Regions from separate parts of the Carnobacterium funditum DSM 5970 genome, predicted to be linked through region 1. Evidence: riboswitches for the same ligand, from Rfam matches in the RefSeq annotation. Region 1 holds a riboswitch; the other holds the start of a gene.

Region 1 (8,400 bases):
CACAAGAAAATGCTGATAAATCTGGTTTTGATTCTGCAAAATTCGACCAAGCGATTATCGAAATAAAACAAGAATTAGCAGATTTAAAAGAAAAACAAGGTGAATTAGCAACGAAAGAAGATATTGAACGTATCATAAACGATGCTTTAAAAAATAACCAATTAGAGAATGTGGTAACACAAGATCAAATCAATCAATTGATGGCATTGTTTGAAAAATACCAACAGACAAGCGCTATTGATTCGGCACAAGTAAAAGAGCAATTGCTAAAACTATCAGATTCAGTTCAATCTAAATTTGGTGATGCTCTTCAAGAAGCTAAAGACAGCGGAATGCTAGAGAAAGTTGGGAATTTCTTTAGTCAAATTTGGGATGCAATCGTTGGTTTGTTTAATTAATTTCAACACAGCGCTAATGGTAGGGGAAATCAAAATTAAAAAATAGTGAAATAAGCAAACAGAAAAACCTCTGTTGAAATGGATGTCCATTTCAATAGAGGTTTTTTCGTCTGAAACAGGCTAGCTTATTAATAACCTTGAAATAGAAAACTAGTTTGCTTCTTTTTTACGCATGACCGTTTGTAAGTATCGGTAGACGCTTGCTTCTGAGATATTCAAAGTAGCAGCGACTTCAACAACAGCACCCTTGATTTGAAAAACACCTTTTTCCTCTAAAATTTCGATAATCTCAATTTTTTGATTTTGAGATAATTTAATATCTGGACTTAATAATTTAGAGTCAATGACGGTTAAAATGATATCTCGAACAGAATTTGAAAAATTTTCAATATAGGGGGTTGTATGACTAGCGGTTAGATCATTCAAAGGCAAGATGATTTGAGCAAGGCTTAAGATATCTTTAGCGATGTATTTGTATTGATCAACATCAAAGTTAATACACAATAAACCAGTCAGTTTTCCAGCTGGATCTTTAATAAATAAAGTTGAAGAGCGGAATTCTCTTCCATTAGACATAGTACCTTTATACCCAGTAATGAAATCTTTTTCTAAGTAAACCTTATCTTCAATCAAATTTAACGCAAAGTCAGTTAATGGAGCATTTAAACTCCTACCGCTTAATTCTCCGTTAGCGATAGCTCCGATATAAGAATCTTTTTCAGAAGTAAGAACGTGTAAAATAACTTCATATGTAGGACCCAAAAGTTCACCGAAGTAATAGACGATTTTTTTATACTGTTCCATAATCTCTTTTTCCAATTGGCAGCGAACTCCTTCTATAGTAAAATGTATCGAAATAAATAATGAAGTAAAAGATAACTTAATTAGATTTTAAGCCAAGATAGAAGAAAACACAACTGGTATTTTAATAATAGTTTAGATTAATAATAAATTATCATTAAAACCATTGACAAGGACAAAATAATAAGATAAAGTGTAATTATGATAATAAATTATTATTTATGTTATAAAAAATTATAAATATGATTTGAAAAAGGAGTCGATTTTAGAAGAGAATTATTTTTTAAATGAAATTGTAATCGCTTACTGGCAATGAGGATGTTGTTAAATTAAGAATGAATTAAATAATATACTGGAGGATAATATGGACATTTTATTTGGAACATTATTATTACTATTGGTTTTAGTATTCTTCACTTTATTCAATTACAAAGCTCCTCAAGGATCTAAAGCTATGGGAGCATTAGCCAGTGCTGCTTGTGCTAGTTTTTTGGTTGAAGCTTTTCACTTAGCTTTTTTCGGAAATATATTGAATATTGAATTTCTAAAAGAGGTTGGAGGAGCAAATGGAAGTCTTGGAGGAGTAGCCGCAGCTATTTTAGTGCCTTTGGCATTAGGAGTTTCGCCTGTGTATGCGGTACTTGTCGGTCTTTCTTTATCAGGATTTGGAATTTTACCAGGATTTATTGCAGGATACTTAATTTCATTTATTATTATATACATGGAGAAAAAAATACCCGGTGGATTAGACTTAATTGTTATCATTGTTGTTGCAGCACCACTTGCTCGTTTAATAGGATCACTAACGTCGCCAGTGGTAGATGCAACATTGATGCAAATTGGAGAAATACTAACTGCTACAGCTAATACAAGTCCGATTATGATGGGAATTATTTTAGGAGGGATTATGACGGTAGTTGCCACAGCTCCACTAAGCTCAATGGCTTTAACAGCGATGTTAGGATTAACAGGGGTTCCAATGGCTATTGGTGCACTAGCCGTTTTTGGTTCATCCTTTCTAAATTATGTGTTATTTAGTAAAATGAAATTTGGAAGCAAAAAAGATACTATTTCAGTAGCGATAGAGCCTTTAACGCAAGCAGATATCATTTCAGCAAATCCGATACCAGTTTATGCTACAAATTTTATCGGTGGAGCAGCAAGTGGTATAATTGTATCGATAATGGGATTAGTTAATAACACCCCAGGAACAGCAACGCCCATAGCCGGCTTTGCAGTTATGTTCGCTTATAATCCTGCAGGGAAAGTATTAATCGCAGCTTTAGCTTGTATGATTGTTAGTACAATTAGTGGTTTTATAGGTGCGCATATCTTTAGAAACTTCAAAATTAAAACAGCCGATCAAATTAGATCTGGGAATATTAATGCAAAAGAACCAGTTTTAGAAACCGTTAAAGAAATTAAAAAATCAGTTGCTATTAAAGCAGATTATTAAGAAAGAGGAAGCAAATAGTTACTCGTTAAGATAGGAATGCCTATTAAAAAAATCAGCTAATAGAAGAGGAGTTTTTATTAATGAGAACCAGCTTAGTAATGGAGGAAACGAACATGAATTTAGAAGGGACACCTTTATTTAAAGATATTAAAGCAGCAAAAGAAGTATTTTGGATTAATCCTAATAAAGAGGTATTTGAAAAAGCAGCAGAAAAGTCTAGTATTTCAAAAATGGATATTGCAGATGCAGATGCTCGATTAACTCGATTTGCCTCTTATTTAAAAATAGTTTTTCCAGATACAGCTCCAACTGACGGAATTATAGAATCACCTATTACAGAAATACCTCATATGAAAGCTTATCTTGAAGAAGAATGTAAAGGAACGATTGAAGGAAAAGTATGGTTGAAACGGGATGATTTACTACCAATTGCTGGAACAGTAAAAGCACGCGGAGCCATCTATGAGGTCTTAAAGCATGCAGAAGATTTAGCGTTGGAACAGGGTTTATTGACTTCGATAGAGGAAGATTATGCTGTTTTTGCAAGTGATAAATTCAAAACATTCTTTTCTAACTACAAAATAACTGTTGGAACGACAGGCAATTTGGGTATTAGTGTTGGAACAGTTGGAGCAAAATTAGGTTTTGAAGTAATTGTCCATATGTCAGTTGAAGCAAAACAATGGAAAAAGAACTTTTTAAGAAGTCGAGGAGTGGTCGTGATTGAACACGAATCTGATTTTACGAAAGCGGTAACTGAAGGGCGTCAGCAATCTGATTTAGATCCAACTAGTTATTTTGTTGATGACGAACATTCTCGTGAGTTATTCTTAGGGTATACAGTAGCTGGGAGTAGATTGAAGAAACAATTAAGCGAAAAAAATATTTTAGTAGATGCAGACCATCCGTTATTTGTGTACTTGCCTTGTGGCATTGGTGGATCTCCAGGTGGCGTTACATTTGGTTTGAAACAGATTTATGGGGATAACGTTCATTGTTTCTTTGCTGAACCAACACATGTTCCTTCGATGCTCGTTGGCTTAATTACTGGTAAATACAATGAAATATCCGTTAAAGATATTGGTTTAGATGGGTTAACAGTTGCTGATGGTTTAGCTGTTCCACGTACATCAGGTTTTGTTGCTAAAGTATTAGAAAATTTCTTCAGTGGATCATATACGATAGATGATAACGAAACATATAAATTACTGACTGCTTTAATTGATCAAGAGGAGATCTATTTAGAGCCAGCTGCAATTGCTGGTTTACCCGGATCCATCCGTTTGTTGCAGTCACAAGCGGGGCAAGAATATTTGAAAGTCAACAACTTAGTCGATAAGATGACAAATGCGACACATATTTCATGGGCAACAGGTGGAAGTATGGTTCCTAAAGAGGATATGGATATTTTCTATAAAAAAGGCAAAAAAGCAGAATAATACATTAGAAAAAATGGAATGAGTTGTTATGAATCAATAGACTCATTTTTAAGATGGAATTTAAAAAACTTTCTCTTATTAGAGTAAAGAATTCATAGGAGGAATGAACATGTTAGAGACGATTCATACAAACAATGCACCAGAACCGATTGGCCCATATTCACAGGTTATTAAAGCTGGAGACTTTATTTTCCCAGCGGGTCAACTAGGAGTAGACCCAACAACAGGTAAGCTAATTGGAGATAATATCAAAGAACAAACAGAACAAGCAATAAAGAATCTTTCCGCTGTTTTGGAAACTGCGGGTTCGTCTTTACAACAGGTCGTCAAGACAACTTGTTATTTATCTACAATGGAACATTTCCAGGCATTTAATGAAGCTTATGGCGAACAATTCGGTGGACATAAGCCAGCTCGGACTTGTTTTGCAGTACAAGAACTTCCGTTAAAAGGGTTATGCGAAATTGAAGTAGTTGCTGTTTTAAAGAAGTAAAGTAAGAAGAGTAGTTTGGTTAGATGGGCAATACACATGATGGCCTAAATTAGTCTTAGCAATAGGATAGAGCTGCTTAATACTAAAAAATAAAGTTGACAGTCTATTTATCTTAATCGCAATAGAAAGGTAAGTTTACAAAATAGATTGACATCTACAGTATTTCGGTATAATCTAAACAGTATAAAAATAAAATAGTCTTCAGGGCAGGGTGCAAGTCCCTACCGGTGGTAAAGCCCACGAGCCGTAAGGCAGATTCGGTTAGATTCCGAAGCCGACAGTTATAGTCTGGATGAGAGAAGACAAAGTGATTGCAAAAAAACTACGATAACTTTAATCTTATTTAGGGTGAATAGAAATCATGAGTTTATAAAGCAATGTTAGAATAGTCTTATTTGACTGTAAGTAAAGCCCTGGATGTAAAATCTAGGGCTTTTTTGTGTACTGTTTTAAAAATAGAATAGTCTTCAGGGCAGGGCGTAAATCCCTACCGGTGGTAAAGCCCACGAGCCGCAAGGCAGATTCGGTTAGATTCCGAAGCCGACAGTTATAGTCTGGATGAGAGAAGACAGCGTTTAAAGAGTTCAAAAGCAACCGAATACATAGTATGCGGTCTTATTTGCTGATCTCTGTATTCGAAAAACGACAAAACCCTGAGGAAAAATTCCTTGGGTTTTTTATTTTTGATTTTATTTTTGAATGGAGTGAGAACAGTGGATGAATTTTATATGAGGATGGCATTAGAGTTAGCAAGAAAAGGCAAAGGGTGGACGGCACCAAATCCTTTAGTGGGTGCTGTGATTGTTAAAGCTGGAAGAGTTATTGGACAAGGATACCACGAGGAATATGGTCAACCACACGCAGAAGTAAAGGCTATTGCATCAGCAAGCGAATGCGTTTCAGGGGCAACTTTATATGTCACATTAGAACCCTGTTCACATTTTGGTAAAACCCCTCCCTGTTCTGACTTATTAATAGAAAAAAACATCAAACGAGTCGTTATTGGAATAACCGATCCAAATCCATTAGTTGCTGGAAAAGGAATTGAAAGGCTACGTAACAACGGCATTGAAGTTATTACCGGTGTGTTAGAAGTAGAAATCCAACAATTGAATGAGGTTTTTATAAAATACATTGTCACTAAAGAACCTTTTGTGGTGATGAAGAGTGCGATGTCACTAGACGGCAAAACGGCGACAGTAACGGGTGAATCTCAGTGGATTTCTAGTAGAACAGCTAGAGAACAGGTTCATGGCTTACGACATGAATTAGCTGGAATTATGGTAGGCATTGAAACCATCATCAGAGATAACCCACAATTAACTTCTAGAACGCCAAATAGCAAAAATCCTATTAGAATTGTTGTGGATAGTCAACTAAGAATTCCAATGGTATCTACTGTTTTACATTATCAGGATAAAGCTAAAACAATTATCGCAACGACTAAAAGAGCTAGTAGAGAAAAACTGAAAACGTTAAAGAAAATGGGTATTGAAGTTATTGTGACCAAAGAGCAATTTGGAAGAGTTAATTTGCGTGAATTAATGAGGAGATTAGGCGCTAGGGGTATCGATAGTATTCTATTAGAAGGTGGAGCTACTTTGAATTTTTCAGCTTTAAAAGAAGGCATTGTCGACAAAGTACAAGTCTATATTTCACCAAAAATCATCGGAGGAAAAAATGCTAAAACTGCTGTTGAAGGAGAAGGCGTTTTGTCGTTAAAAAGTGCTTTTCAAATAAAGCGACTAAAAACGGTGATGGTAGGTGAGGATCTTTTTGTAGAAGGATATATTGATAAATAAAGAAAAGCAATCGATCGGAGGGAATAGATGTTTACTGGAATTATTGAAGAGATAGGAACAATCAAATCAATCAAAAAAGGTGAAAAGAGTTCAGTTCTTAAAATAAAAGGTCAAAAAGTGTTGCAAGGAACACGTATTGGAGATAGTATCTCGACTAATGGAATTTGTTTGACAGTGACGAAAATAGAAAAAGATTCTTTTGAAGCAGACGTTATGTCGGAGTCTTTGAAAAGGACGAATATTGGGGAATTGATTTCTGGAAGCTACGTTAATTTAGAACGGGCACTAAGCCTTGAGACACGTCTTGGTGGGCATATTGTCAATGGTCACATTGATGGAATAGGAAAGATAAAGGAATTCAGGCGTGATGATAATGCCGTTTGGATTACGGTTGAAACAACTCTTGATTTATTAAGGTACATTATTGAAAAAGGTTCGATAGCTATTGATGGCGTTAGTTTGACAGTCGTGACTGTGGACGACCAGTCTTTCCAAGTCTCAATTATTCCGCACACGGGTGAAGAAACGGGACTTTTATCTAAGCAACCCGGAGATACTGTAAATCTTGAATGCGATATGATTGGAAAATATGTCGAGAAGCTATTAAGACTCGATTCGAAAGAGCGGACTCAAGAGAATCATGTAACGCAAGGATTTTTAAAAGAGAATGGGTTCTTTTAGACCAGAATGGGGTAGAGCATGTTTAATACAATTGAAGAATTATTGACTGATTTGAGAGCTGGAAAAAATATTTTATTAATAGATGATGAAGATAGAGAAAACGAAGGAGATATTATTTGCGCTGCTGAATTCGCTACTACAGATAATGTGAATTTTATGGCTAGCCATGCCAAAGGCTTAATTTGTATGCCGATGACTAAAGCCTATACCAAGAAGTTACTATTGCCACAAATGATTCAAGACAATACAGATAATCACAAAACAGCTTTTACCGTTTCGGTGGATTATGTAGATACAACAACTGGGATTTCGGCGGCGGAAAGGTCATTGACGGCAATGACATTAGTTTCTGATGATGCAAAACCAGCAGACTTTAGAAGGCCGGGTCATATGTTCCCGTTAGAAGCAGTTGATGGAGGAGTTTTAGCCAGAAATGGGCATACAGAAGCTACCGTTGATTTAATGCGTTTAGCAGGCTTAAAACCGGTTGGATTATGTTGCGAAATCATAAAAGAGGACGGAACGATGGCCAGGAGAAATGATTTATTGGATTTGGCCAAAGAGCATAAGTTGAAAATAGGGACAATTGCTGATTTGATTGAATACCGTAAAACCAAAGAACAGGTTATCTTTAGACAATCTAAAGCATTCTTACCAACCAAATATGGCGATTTTGAGATTTATGCTTATGAACATGCTATCACTGGAGAACACCATGTCGCTTTAATTATGGGAGAGATTAGTGATGGAAAACCAGTATTGTGTCGTATCCATTCTGAATGCTTGACAGGTGATGTATTTGGTTCTAAGAAATGCGACTGTGGTCAACAACTGGATACAGCAATGAAACAGATTTCTGACGAAGGTCGTGGTATTTTATTGTACATGCGTCAAGAAGGTCGTGGCATCGGTCTAGTTAATAAAATAAGAGCCTACGCTCTTCAAGATCAAGGACACAACACCATTGAAGCTAATTTAGCACTTGGCTTTCCAGCAGATTTACGGGAGTACTATGAATGCAAACAAATTTTTGATGATTTGGGTGTTTCTCAACTACGTCTAATGACCAATAATCCACTGAAAGTGGAAAGCATGAATAAATATGGTTTAAATATCGTGGAAAGAATTTCACTTCAAATGGAGCCTTATATGGAAGACAAGGCCTATCTAAAAACTAAGCAAGAAGAAATGAAGCATTATTTAAACTACTAAGGCAAGAATCTGTTTATTATCAAAAAAGAAGAAAATGGAGGAATTAAAATGAACGTATTCGAAGGACAATTAATTGCAAAAGATTTAAAAGTTGGTATTGTAATTGCACGCTTTAATG
Region 2 (8,400 bases), 320 kb from region 1:
TTTGCAATTTTTTCAAGCGAATAACCCTTTGATAGATACTGTCTAGTAATCGCTGTACTTTTTGTGGTTCCATCATAAGTGTGAAGCATTTCTTTGTAAATAGAAAAAAACAAAGGCATTTTTTCTTGATGTTGCTTCATTATTTTTCCAATCAAAGCTAGAGAATCTAACAATAGTAAATTGACTTCAACAGACTCTTTCTTATACTTTTCTGCTTGTTGTTTTTGAGTCTTACCAGTATTCTCATGACCAGATAGATTAACTGCTACTATTTCTGCATTTAATAAAGGTAGTTTATCCAAAATTAGAATCCACTCTTTTCCAAATTCTATAGCTAATTCTTGTTTATTTTCGCCATTTTTTTTGAGCCATTTTTTGAGCCAAATTTGTTTTTCCCATTCTTTTTCTATCGGTACATAATGTTTGTTTTTATACCTAATTTCAGAAAGAACCTGTGTAACTAATGTAAGCGTACGCCAAAAATGGATAAGAGCGAGTCCATTTTGTAGCTGATTTAACTGTTTAGGATAATAATGATCGACAAAATAATCGTAATAATTCTTTTCCCCGCTAGTTGATAAATAATAGTCTTCTTTTTCTTCTGATAATAAAAGATAGTTCAAATTAGTCATTTTTTTTATGCTATTATTAAATTCAACTCGATTTAATTTTGGAAATAAGGAGAAAAAATGAGTTAATTGGTATTTTTCAGCACTATAAAGAATAGAAGCTGTTTTTTTACCGGTAAGTATATGATAAATCGTAGAAGATTTTTTTGAGTGGGCTTGTGAAAATAAAGATAAATAAAAATAATCAAGATATGATAAACTTTCCACAACAGCACAACTCCTTCTTATTTTCCATTCGTGGTATAAGATTAATATACCAAAAAATAGATAGAAATTCTTTAAAAAATAAATAAAAAATGATTTCGTAAGATTCACGAAATCATTTTTTATTTATTTTTTTTCTGTTGTTGTATATTTGGAATAAGTTAGTTCAATAAGTTGATTTTGTATTATCCAAGGTTTCAACTTTTTATATAAAGCGATGAAAACTGTACTGACTACAATTCCTTTAATTAAATTAAAAGGAATGACGCCGTAAAAAATATATTTTTGTATGGGTCCGACACTGAAATTCAGTACTAAAAAATAAAGTGGAATGAGCACATAAGCATTTAACACGGATAGTATTGTGGTCAATGATACTGTACCTAAAACATTAGCCAATAGAACATTCTTAGCGCTTTCCGTCTTATTTCTCATAACGTAGTAAATAGGTAAAGAATAAGCTACAGTGGCTATTAAACTAGCTATATCCCCTATTGGATACCCTGCGTCTCCTCCTGTTTGCACATAGTGAAGAATCGTTCGAATTACAGCTACTGCTATTCCTGCTACCGGTCCATATAAAAACATACCTAGCAAGACAGGGATATCACTGAAATCAATTTTCAGAAAAGTAACTCCCGGTATAATTGGAAAAGCAAAAAACATTAGTACGAACGCAACCGCAGCAAGCATGGAAACCCCAACTAATTTTCTTGTATTATAATTTTGCATAAAAATCCTCCTAAAAGGATTCATCAGCTTGAGCATTCTTGAGCTTACTAAAAAAAACACCATAAAAAAATACGCTCGTCTAATTTCTCTTCAGAAAAATTAAACAGAGCATATGAACAGTATCATATTCAAATAAGCCCCATCTTCTTTATCCAGACTTTACTGTCGGTACTGGAATTAAACCAGTTCAACCAGAAATGCTATCTGGTTCGTGGACTATACCACCGGTCGGGAATTACACCCTGCCCCTGAAGACGAATCGTCTATTTTATTAGTACATCTAATGTACAAATTTAGTATAAGCTATTTCAGTTTTATTTGCAAGTTCTCTTACAATTCCTTAGCATCTTTTGCATTCTCTAAATACGGGAAGTGAATCCTAAAAGTAGTTCTTTCATTCAGCAAACTAGTGACTTCAATATATCCACCGTGCTCTTCGACAATGTTCTTGACTATTGACAATCCGATTCCGGTTCCAACACTATTAGATTTATTGCTTACACGAGATTTATCCGCTTTATAAAATCGATCAAAAATATAAGGAATATCTTCCTCTAAAATACCTGGACCGTTATCAACGACATCCATTTGAATTTCATCTATGATTTTATCTAGCTGAATTCGAATTTCTACCTTCGCATCTTCTCGATGGGTCGTTGAAGTATGATAAATAGCATTATGAATCAAATTGACAAACACTTGAGTCATTCTATCTGTATCCATCGGATAAGATTGAATATCTGGATCAATTTTCAATGATAATTGCACATTGCTTTTTTTAGCGATTCTTTTAAAGCGGGATAGAACATTTTTCAAAAAATCTTCTAACTTAACATCTTCAATAATCAAATCAATATAACCAGCTTCCATCCGAGACAAATCAAGCATCTCATTAACAAGACGATTCATTCGTTTTGTTTCATCACTAATGATGCCCGCCATTTCGTGTTTTTCCTCAGTAGTTTCAGCTATATCGTCAATAATAGCTTCACTATAACCTTGAATCATAACCAAAGGTGTTCGTAATTCATGAGAAATATTATTAATAAAATCAACTCTCATTTTATCCAAGCGTCTTTCTTTTGTCAAATCTTTCAACGAAACTAAAACACCACGTACATTTTTCATGTCTTCATCAAATAAAGGCACAAATGATAGTTGAAAATAAAAATCGTTTACCACTGTATCATGAACAACTTTTTCAGATTCTTTGATAACTTCATCAATTTTAGTTTCCAAAAATTCTGGCAATTGATATTCTTCGATATTTTGTGAAGTATACCAATTGCGCAAGAATTCTTCTCCTAAAGGATTAGACATCAAGAGTGTTTTGTCTTGATTGTAGTACAGTATTCCAGTTGAAATGGATGCAACGATGTTTTCTAATAATTCTTTTTCTTGTCTTGTCGCTGTTCCCGTTGTCTCTAAAGATTTCCTCATCTTGTTCATGGCTAAAGCTAATTGTGATAACTCATCTTTATAATTAACTGCAGCTTTTTGAGTGAAGTCATTCTTTGCATAATCAAAGGTAATATCTCTTAACTCATTTAAAGGTTTGCCTAGATATTTTTGTAAATAATAAAAAAATAGTACAGCTAATAGTCCATAAAAAGAAAATAGCGCTACGATCCATGTATCCATTTTTTGGTCCGTTTCATTTAAGAATGACAAGTCTACAACTGTGTAGAGAACAGCTTTTTTTCCATCTATTAACATATTTTTGATTTTAAAAATGAATAAGCTATTTTTATTATTAGTAAGAACCATCTCACTAATAATTTGTGTATCTTCTTTATTGATAAACGCTTTTTTTATTTCTGCATCAGTCAGCAACTCTTGTTTATAGGTGGAAAAAAAAGTTGTTGCCTCTTTAGAAAAATTAGAAACGGGTTCTCCTTCTATGTCAATAGACATAAATAAATGAGAATCATGCGCTTTCAATTCCCCAATATTTTCAATGGTCACATTTGGGTCATTTTCTAACTGTCTTTCAATGGATTGAATCATTTTCTCATAGTCCGAGATATATTTTATTTGTATATTTTTTTGATACAAATGGCCATAAAGTTCTGTCGTGGAGATAAAACAAAAACCGAGAATCAACATAGCAATCAACCAAATTCGAATAACAAGGCTGTTTGATTTATTCATATTTTAGCCTACTTTTTTTCTTCGGAATAAGAATTAAATTTATAACCTAATCCCCAAACCGTTACAATCATTTTTGCAGCGGCTTCTGACTGCTTAGTTAATTTTTCTCGCAACCGTTTAATATGTGTATCGACAGTTCTTAAGTCTCCAAAAAATTCATACTTCCACACTTCTCGCAATAGTTGTTCTCTTCCAAAAATTTGATTGGGCGATTGAATCAAATACAATAAGAGATCGTATTCTTTGGGAGTCAGGTTAACCGGCTTACCATCTGCTAATACACGATGTGATTGATTGTCAATTTCAATATTAGACGTAACAATTAAATCTGGATTTATCTCTTCTTGTTCTTTTTCAATATGAGTTCTTTTTAATACAGCAGAAACACGCAAAACAACTTCTCTAGGACTAAAAGGTTTTACGATGTAATCATCTGCACCTGCTTCAAATCCCTGGATTCGATTACCTTCTTCGCCTTTAGCTGTTAGCATCATAATTGGGGTGTTTTTATACTCTCGTAACTTTTCTGCAACCTCGATGCCATCCATCTTAGGTAGCATGAGATCTAACAGAATTAAATCATAGTCATTCTCCAATGCTAAATTCAAAGCTTTTTCTCCATCATCTGCTTCAGTTATGTTGTAATTTTCTTTTTCTAAATACATCTTTAGTAAACGTCGAATGCGTTCTTCGTCATCAACAACCAATAAATTAAGTATCTCGTTTTCCAACGACACTACACCTCCAAATTTCAAAATAATTCGCTTCTATATTCATTATATTATACATGATTTTAATAATGCATACAGAGATATGCATTATTTATGTACGCCTTAACTTCAGATAACCATAAGAATGCCATCTAAAGTTGAGAGGTTAGTCTATTTCATTTTTATTTTCATTTATTAAATTACGTAGTTGATTCACTTCAAATGATTTGAGCTCACGCCATTCTCCTGGACGCAGACCATTTAAATTCAACGTTCCATATGTTTCTCTTTTAAGTTTTTGCACTGGATGTCCAATAGATCTAAACATATTTTTTACTTGCTGGTTTCTTCCTTCATGAATGGTTAATTCAACCATCGTTACATTTTTATCTTTATCCGCCGATAGTATTTTCGCTTTAGCTGGCGAAGTTTTTTTGCCTTCAATATTAATTCCATTCTCTAATTTATTTAATGAACGTCTATCTACCATACCTTCAACTTTGGCTACATATGTCTTATCGATATGGAACTTAGGGTGCATTAACATTTGTGAAAGCTCTCCATCATTCGTTAAAATAAGGACACCAGTTGTGTCGTAATCTAATCGGCCAACTGGATATATCCGTTGTTCTACATGAGGGAATAGATCAGTTACAACGCGTCTTTCCTTATCATCAGATACTGCTGATATCATATTTCTAGGTTTATTTAGTAAAAAATAAATCGGTTCTTCACGATCGATAGGGACACCATCAACTTCTACTTTATCAGAGTTTCCCACTTGAACACCTAATTCTGTTACCAGTTTCCCATTCACTCTTACATGACCTTTGACAATTAGTTCTTCAGACTTTCTTCTAGACGCTATCCCTGCATGTGCCATTACTTTTTGTAATCTTTCCATATTCTCTAACTACTCCTTAGCGTTGCGATTTTTGTACTTATTAAATCTTTCATGAAAAATGTTCATTAAATCGATCGAAGAACAAATCTGATTCTTTCTCTGAATAATTTTGTTCAACATCGGACATTTCGGGTAATTCAGGTAATTCAGACAACTTTTTCAATCCGAAATATCCTAAAAAATAATGAGATGTTCCATACAATATAGCACGACCAGGACCTTCTATACGACCTTTTTCTTCGATAAGTCCTCTGATCATTAATTTTTGTAACGCACCACTTGTTTGAACGCCGCGTATCTCATCAATTTCCATTCTCGTCAATGGCTGTTTATAGGCAATAATCGCTAATGTTTCTAATGCCGCTTGTGATAAGTTAGTCGAGAGAGGTGAAATAGCATATGACCTTATTACTTCGGCATATTCTTTTTTTGTTGCCAGTTGATAGTGTTCACCAACTTCTAATAACGTTAAGCCACGAGTCTCACAAGTATCATATGTTTTTTGTAGCGCCATTAATAATTGATAAGCATGCTGCGTTGAACAAATCAAAAGGGCAGCAATCTCATTTAAAGCTAAGCCCTCATCTCCTGCTACAAAAAGTAGCGTCTCAATGGCTGCTGTTTCATTCATCCATTAGCACCTCTCATCATTACTTTTTACTAAAAATATAAAAATTTCTCCATATTTTTTAGATTGTTTAAAAATAATGGATTTTTCTTTTATCAATTCGAGCATTGCCATAAGGGTTGCAACCATTTCTTTTTTTGTTGGTTCAATAAACAGACTAGAAAACAGTAACCCTTCTTTTTGGGATTTAAGAGATAATTGATTTAAAATAGATGTCATTTTTTCAGTAATTGTTGTCTCTTCTGCCATTACTCTAGTTTGAAGAGGTACTTTCTTTAACCGTTTTGATAATAATTTGTTAAAGGCTACTACTAAATCTTCGGTAGTAAGCTCCAACGGATCTAAAGGAATATTTTTTTGTAAATACTCAAGATTTTGCGGTTCCTTAGTGTAATATTGATTTCGTTCTTCTTCTTTTTCTTTTAATATGACAGCCGCTTCTTTATATTTTTGGTATTCCAACAACTGTTCTACTAAGGCTTCTCGAGGATCATGGCCTTCTTCAAAATAATCTACTGTTTCATCATCATAAACTAATTCCTGTTTAGGCAAGAGTAATTTACTTTTTATTGCCATTAAAGTCGCCGCCATGATTAAGTAATCACCCGCAACATCTAATTTTAGAACTTTCATTGTTTTGATATAATTAAGATATTGAGAAGTAACTTCTGCGATTGGAATATCATAAATATCTAATTCCATTCGTTGGATCAAATGGAGCAACAAATCTAATGGACCTTCAAAAGCAGCTACTTTTATATTCATTTCAGACATTGCTAATCTTCTTTCTCATTGTTATCGGTGGAAATTAAATGTAGTTTTTTATTTTTTTCTTGCTCCCACTTAACAATTAACTGGGCTGTTTCTAATGTTCCAATGACCTGCTTATCAAGAAATTGACTATCTAGTGCTTCTAATATTTTATAACTGATTCCTTCATTACGAAAAGAAGGGTTAATAGAAATATGTCGCAATAAAACTAATTCACCTTCTATTTCTACCCCTATCACAGCTATGATGTCTTGTGTTTCTTCTCCTCGCCATAAAAAAAGTTTGCGGTTTTCTTCCTTTTCATACCATTCCAGTTCGAACTTCAAACGAGTGACTTCTTTAAAATCAGGTATAAATGAAAGTAAGCCCATCGTAATTTTTTCATAAGTGTTTTTATAATCGAGTAACATGTTATGTTTATCCTCCTAGAGATTCTATCCATTTGGCAATCCATTTACTTGACTATTTTATATCAATGAGTGTTCTAGTTTCATTAAATCACTATAACTTTCTCTTTGAATAGCCAAAAAAGCAATACCATTTTCAACAAATATAACCGGAGGGCGAGGAATACGATTGTAATTATTTGCCATTGCGTATCCATACGCTCCTGTACTAAACACAGCTAAAATGTCTTTTTTTTGCGGGCCAGGTAGTGGTAAGTCCCAAATTAGCATATCCCCTGATTCGCAACACTTTCCAGCTATCGAATAAAGTCCATCTGGCTTATCATTTACACGATTGGCAAAAACTCCCGTGTACTTTGCCCCATATAATGCAGGTCTTATGTTGTCTGACATTCCTCCGTCAATAGCAAGATAATTACGAACTTCAGGAATTGATTTTTGAGAACCTGTTTCATAAAGAGTAATCCCTGCATCTCCTACTAAACTTCGGCCAGGCTCTACCCATATTTCAGGCATTTCCAACCCTAAAGTGTCTGTTACACTTTCAACCTCAGAAATAATAGAGTCAATGTACTCTTCAATCAGCATGGGCTTATCTTCAATAGTGTATTGAATCCCAAATCCTCCACCAACATTCAAGACTTTTAAATTAAAACCAAATTGGTCTTTCCATTTTTTGGAATAATCTAAAATTTTATTAATGGCTAAATTAAACCCTTCTAGCTCAAAAATTTGTGAACCAATATGACTATGCAAGCCTATTACATCGATAAATGGCATTTGGCTTGCCAAAATTGCAGCTTGTTTAGCTTGCCCATTTTCAAGATCAAAACCAAATTTAGAGTCACTTTGTCCAGTAGAAATATAATCATGAGTATGAGCCTCAACGCCTGGTGTAACTCGAATCAAAATAGTCATTTTTTGTTTGCGTTCTGTAGTAAATTGATTCAATCTATCTAATTCATGAAAATTATCTACAACAAAGCAGCCTATTTGATAGTCTAATCCAGCGATAATTTCATCGTCTGATTTATTATTGCCATGAAAATGAATTTTCCCACTAGGATACTCAGCCTTAATTGCCGTGTAAAGTTCTCCTCCCGAAACAACATCCAGAGACATTCCTTCTTTTGCCATTACCTGGTATATAGCTAGACAAGAAAAAGCTTTACTCGCATAGGCAACTTGAGCTTTTATCTTTCTTTTAGAAAAAGCTGTTTTAAAAGTTTGAGCTTTTTGTTTAACGGCTTTTATATCATAAACG

Evidence for each region. A riboswitch is a leader RNA that binds a small molecule or an ion and turns the genes downstream of it on or off. The one in region 1 is predicted to bind FMN.
Region 2: another riboswitch for FMN. It lies ahead of BR44_RS01515 (ECF transporter S component); the one in region 1 lies ahead of ribD (bifunctional diaminohydroxyphosphoribosylaminopyrimidine deaminase/5-amino-6-(5-phosphoribosylamino)uracil reductase RibD).

The regions. Positions count from the first base shown of each region.
Region 1 is NZ_JQLL01000001.1:19,829-28,228, forward strand. It holds gene BR44_RS00085 (DUF1002 domain-containing protein) at 1-398, shown strand, start outside; gene BR44_RS00090 (helix-turn-helix transcriptional regulator) at 549-1,217, opposite strand; gene BR44_RS00095 (PTS sugar transporter subunit IIC) at 1,564-2,655, shown strand; gene BR44_RS00100 (D-serine ammonia-lyase) at 2,736-4,094, shown strand; gene BR44_RS00105 (RidA family protein) at 4,204-4,587, shown strand; FMN riboswitch at 4,781-4,895, shown strand; FMN riboswitch at 5,047-5,161, shown strand; gene ribD (bifunctional diaminohydroxyphosphoribosylaminopyrimidine deaminase/5-amino-6-(5-phosphoribosylamino)uracil reductase RibD) at 5,301-6,389, shown strand; gene BR44_RS00115 (riboflavin synthase) at 6,417-7,070, shown strand; gene BR44_RS00120 (bifunctional 3,4-dihydroxy-2-butanone-4-phosphate synthase/GTP cyclohydrolase II) at 7,089-8,282, shown strand; gene ribH (6,7-dimethyl-8-ribityllumazine synthase) at 8,331-8,400, shown strand, end outside.
Region 2 is NZ_JQLL01000001.1:340,591-348,990, reverse strand. It holds gene BR44_RS01520 (YpbB family protein) at 1-836, opposite strand, end outside; gene BR44_RS01515 (ECF transporter S component) at 960-1,565, opposite strand; FMN riboswitch at 1,703-1,825, opposite strand; gene BR44_RS01510 (sensor histidine kinase) at 1,896-3,716, opposite strand; gene BR44_RS01505 (response regulator transcription factor) at 3,725-4,447, opposite strand; gene BR44_RS01500 (pseudouridine synthase) at 4,593-5,330, opposite strand; gene scpB (SMC-Scp complex subunit ScpB) at 5,380-5,961, opposite strand; gene BR44_RS01490 (segregation/condensation protein A) at 5,965-6,732, opposite strand; gene BR44_RS01485 (GNAT family N-acetyltransferase) at 6,735-7,139, opposite strand; gene lysA (diaminopimelate decarboxylase) at 7,197-8,400, opposite strand, start outside.